Regions from separate parts of the Psychrobacillus sp. FSL K6-1267 genome, predicted to be linked through region 2. Evidence: riboswitches for the same ligand, from Rfam matches in the RefSeq annotation. Region 2 holds a riboswitch; the other holds the start of a gene.
What was found. A riboswitch is a leader RNA that binds a small molecule or an ion and turns the genes downstream of it on or off. The one in region 2 is predicted to bind S-adenosylmethionine.
Positions count from the first base shown of each region.

Region 1 (2,203 bases), 1.7 Mb from region 2:
AAAAATTTTTATGACCGGATAGCAACGTTTTATGACCGGATAAATTTTTTTATGACCGTTCAATAAAAACAAGCTTAAACCTCTGGAGGTATCTTACATGAAAAAATTTATAGGACTATTTATACTTGGTATTTTAGTTTATTTTCTCATCACAATATTAATTAGTGTGTTTAAGTGAAATAGTCAACAAAATAAAAAAAGACTACAAAAGTAGTCTTTTTTTATGTCATATTCTATTGTTTATTTAAATTCTTTTATATGTTAACCTACTACACTTTCTATTCCTCTATTGACCTGGAGAACTTGCTCCCTTTCTCAATCGGATAAAACTGAATTGCACCAGTCTCTTCATCATGTTTCCGATGGAATTCCATCCCTTTTACTTCGGCTAAGACTAGGTCAACCGTAATTACAGGATTCTCACCTTTGATGAAGTGACCTCCAAAAACAGCACCATATTGATCACACATTGATCCGTGAAAATGTGTGGCATATTTTCCTTCTCGCTGACATATAACTCCTGTACCATGTAAAAATTCTATAGGTCCTTCTTTTACGATCATTTCATTATAGGCTACACCTATTTTCGAGGAATCAGCTGGAATTAAATAGACAAAGCCACATTTTTGAAAGCTTCCAAAGCAGCTAACGACAGTGGCAGAAGTAATTTGGTTGGCTTCACATATTGCTTCTATCCCTTCTATCAAATCTGTTCCATATTTTAATCTAGCACCAACTATTCTCTCAAAATCACCTACTGCAAAATTTGCTCTTATTGTCATGTCGATTCCTCCAATTGCATAATTATTTATTATCTTATAATTTTAATCTTTTCTAAAAAATTTTACTATTAAAAAATAGCTCTTGACTTTGTTAGTTTAGTATAGTAAATTTTCATTTATAGAATAAACGAAAAACTTAATAGCTTATTATCTCTTATCAAGAGTAGCTGAGGGACTGGCCCGTTGAAGCTCGGCAACCATCTATACCAAAAGTATAGAAAGGTGCTAAATCCTGCAAAACATTTTTGTTTTGGAAGATAAGAGAGGACAATGCATTTTTGTGTGCCTCTCTTTCTTTTTGAAAGAGAGGCTTTTATATTTATTCGAATTCTTTAATAATTATTAAGGAGGAATTTTAATGAAAAAGGTTGGTTTAGTATTATCAGGAGTTCTATTAACGGGGTTGCTTGCGGCTTGTGGTGATGAATCTACAGGTGACAAAGCCTTAGATGAAAATAAATTAGTCATAGGTGTAACTGCTGGTCCTCACGAACAAATAGCTGAGGTTGCAGCAGAAGTTGCAGCAAAAGATGGACTAGAAATAGAAATTAAAGCTTTTTCTGATTACATACTTCCAAACACAGCACTATCTGAAGGTAACCTAGACGCAAATAGCTATCAACATGAGCCTTTTCTAAATGCTTTCAACGAAGACCATGGTACTGAGCTAGTACCAGTTGGTAAAACTATTTTAAACCCAATGGGTATTTACTCTGAAAAATTTAAATCGTTCGAAGATTTACCAGAAGGTGCCACATTTGGATTACCAAACGACCCAACTAACGGTTCACGCGCATTATATATACTAGAGGAAAATGGCTTTATTAAAATTAAAGAAGATAAAAAAGAAAATGCTTCTATTTATGATATCGAAGAAAACCCTAAGAATATTGAATTTATCGAATTAGAGGCTGCTCAAATACCGAAACAGCTTAGCGAGGTAGACGCTGCGGCAATCAATACAAACTTTGCTTTGGCTGCTGGCATTAACCCGAAGGAAGACTCAATTCTTTTAGAGTCATCTAACTCTCCATATGTGAACTATATCGTTGTACGCGCGGAAAACGAAGATGATCCAACCGTTCAAAAGTTTGTAAAAGCTTATCAATCAGAGGAAGTCAGAACATTTATCGAAGAAGAGTTTCAAGGTTCTGTGTTAGCAAGCTGGGATGAGTAGAAATAACAAAAACGTTGCCGCAACCGGTAACGTTTTCTTTAGAAAGGAAGATTTAACATGATAGTTTTAGAGAATATTACAAAGGAATTCATCAGCAAAAGAAACACAGTAAAGGCTGTCAGTAACGTAAGTCTTCATGTAAGAAAAGGTGAAATTCACGGAGTTATCGGCTATAGCGGAGCAGGGAAAAGCACACTTATCAGATGTGTTAACCTGCTCGAAAAGCCAACAAAAGGCAAAGTAT
Region 1 covers NZ_JBBOOR010000001.1:1,874,062-1,876,264, reverse strand. Annotated here, with positions in the region: gene MHB55_RS09345 (PPC domain-containing DNA-binding protein) at 279-782, opposite strand; SAM riboswitch class I at 934-1,046, shown strand; gene MHB55_RS09340 (MetQ/NlpA family ABC transporter substrate-binding protein) at 1,141-1,959, shown strand; gene MHB55_RS09335 (methionine ABC transporter ATP-binding protein) at 2,017-2,203, shown strand, end outside.
Region 1: another riboswitch for S-adenosylmethionine. It lies ahead of MHB55_RS09340 (MetQ/NlpA family ABC transporter substrate-binding protein); the one in region 2 lies ahead of MHB55_RS00950 (O-acetylhomoserine aminocarboxypropyltransferase/cysteine synthase family protein).

Region 2 (2,203 bases):
CCAAATGAATCTGTACAATTGAATTTAAATAATCGTACTTGAATAAAATTTCAATTAACTAATTGACTATTTTACATATTGTAGACTATTTCCACTCAATTAACAACAAAATTCTATCTAGAGAGGACATTTGTTTTCTCTAAAAGTACTTTTCCGAGTGCTTCTTGTAAATCTTCTACTGCCTCCAAGCCTACAGACAAGCGAATTAGATCCTCTGTAACCCCTGTTTTTACTAAATCCTCCGGTGTAAGTTGTTGGTGAGTAGTGGAAGCTGGATGAATAATTAGAGATTTTGCGTCTCCCACATTTGCTACATGTGACCAAATCTCTATATTATCGATAATATGTCTACCTGCTTCTCTACCTCCCTTTGCTCCAAATGTCAAAATAGAACCGTATCCATTCTTTAAATACTTTTTAGCAAGTTCATGTGTAGGATGGCTTTCAAGCCCTAAATAGTTAACCCATGAAACTTCCTCATTGTCATTTAAGTACTCCGCAATTTTCTGGGCATTTTCGTTATGTCTTGGCACTCGTAAGTGAAGTGTTTCTAATCCTTGAAGAAAGGAGAAAGCTGCTTCTGGGCTTAGAGAAGGACCAAAATCACGTAGCAACTGGACTCTTAGCTTTATAGCAAATGCCACGCCTGGAACATCGATTCCGTAGCGCAAACCATGATAGGTTACGTCTGGCTCTGTAAAGCCCGGGAATTTTTCAGAATTCCAGTTGAAGTTACCTCCATCAACTACTACTCCACCAATTGTTGTACCGTGACCTCCAATCCATTTTGTCGCCGAATGGATAACTATATGAGCGCCATGCTCAATTGGATTTGAACCAAACGGAGTAGCGAAAGTATTATCTACTAGTAATGGAACCCCCACTTCGTTCGCAATGGTAGCTACCTGCTCCACATCCAGTACATTTAAGCTTGGATTTCCAATAATTTCAGCAAAAAAACCTTTTGTCTTCTCAGTAACTGCTGATCTGAAATTCTCAGGATCCGTTGAATCTATAAACTTTACAGTAATTCCATAGCGAGGAAGTGTATGAGCAAAAAGATTAAAGGTCCCTCCATATAAGTTTTCAGCTGCGATAATTTCATCTCCAGCGCCTGCAATATTTAAAATAGAAAATGCAATGGCTGCCATCCCTGATGAAAGGGCCACTGCGGCAGTACCTCCTTCAAGTAATGCAATTCTTTGCTCAAAAACATCAACTGTTGGGTTTGTTATTCGGGAATAGATGTTACCAGTCTCTTTTAATGCAAATAGATTTTGAGCATGCTCAGTGTTTTGAAATACATATGAGGTTGTTTTGTGAATCGGTACCGCTCTTGATCCTGTGACTGGATCCGGTTGTTGTCCACCATGCAATAGAAGTGTTTCTTTTTGAAGATTTGTCATTTTGAATTCCTCCGTTATTAGTAGATTAGATGGATGCTTGGAGGCGGGAGAGGATTATAGAACTGCCAATGTAAAAACCCCTCTTCACTTAAGAAGAGGGGTCAAATTGACATGTTCCTCCTCTTATCTTCCAAATTCATAAAAGAATTTGTAGGATTTAGCACCTTTCCAAGTAAAAGAACTTGGTGGTTGCCGGGCATCGTAGGGCCTATTCCCTCCGCCACTCTTGATAAGAGTATTAGATTAGTGTTCCATCTTGTTACACAGTATAAATCCTCCGTTATTTATAAGTCAAGTTATTTTATATAAAATTCTGAAACTTCATCATTTTATAATCGTTTAATATAATAGATAGAATATTATTTTTGGGGGTGTCATAGAATGATTATTTGGAGTGTTAGCATTCTTTTAATAGGCTACTTAGTTGGTTCGATTCATGGATCAAAATTAGCCCAATGGATGAGTGGTGTTAATATAAAAAAAGAAGGCTTAAATAATTCAGGAGCTTCCAACGCCACCATAGTGCTTGGATGGAAGTATGGCGTTTTAGTAGGAGCCATAGATATTTTAAAAGGCGCAATTATGATTATTGGGGCAAGATTAATTGCTCCGCAGCTGACCTCACTTAGTACCTCTGAGCATGATTTTTTGCTTTATATAGCTGGTGCTGCTGTAATCTTAGGGCATAACTTTCCTATTTACACAAAATTTAAAGGCGGTAAAGGCACAGCTTCCATCATTGGAGTACTGCTAGCGTTACATTGGCCGATTGGATTAGCAGGACTATTATTGTTAAT
Region 2 covers NZ_JBBOOR010000001.1:181,627-183,829, reverse strand. Annotated here, with positions in the region: gene MHB55_RS00950 (O-acetylhomoserine aminocarboxypropyltransferase/cysteine synthase family protein) at 114-1,406, opposite strand; SAM riboswitch class I at 1,527-1,642, opposite strand; gene MHB55_RS00945 (glycerol-3-phosphate acyltransferase) at 1,788-2,203, shown strand, end outside.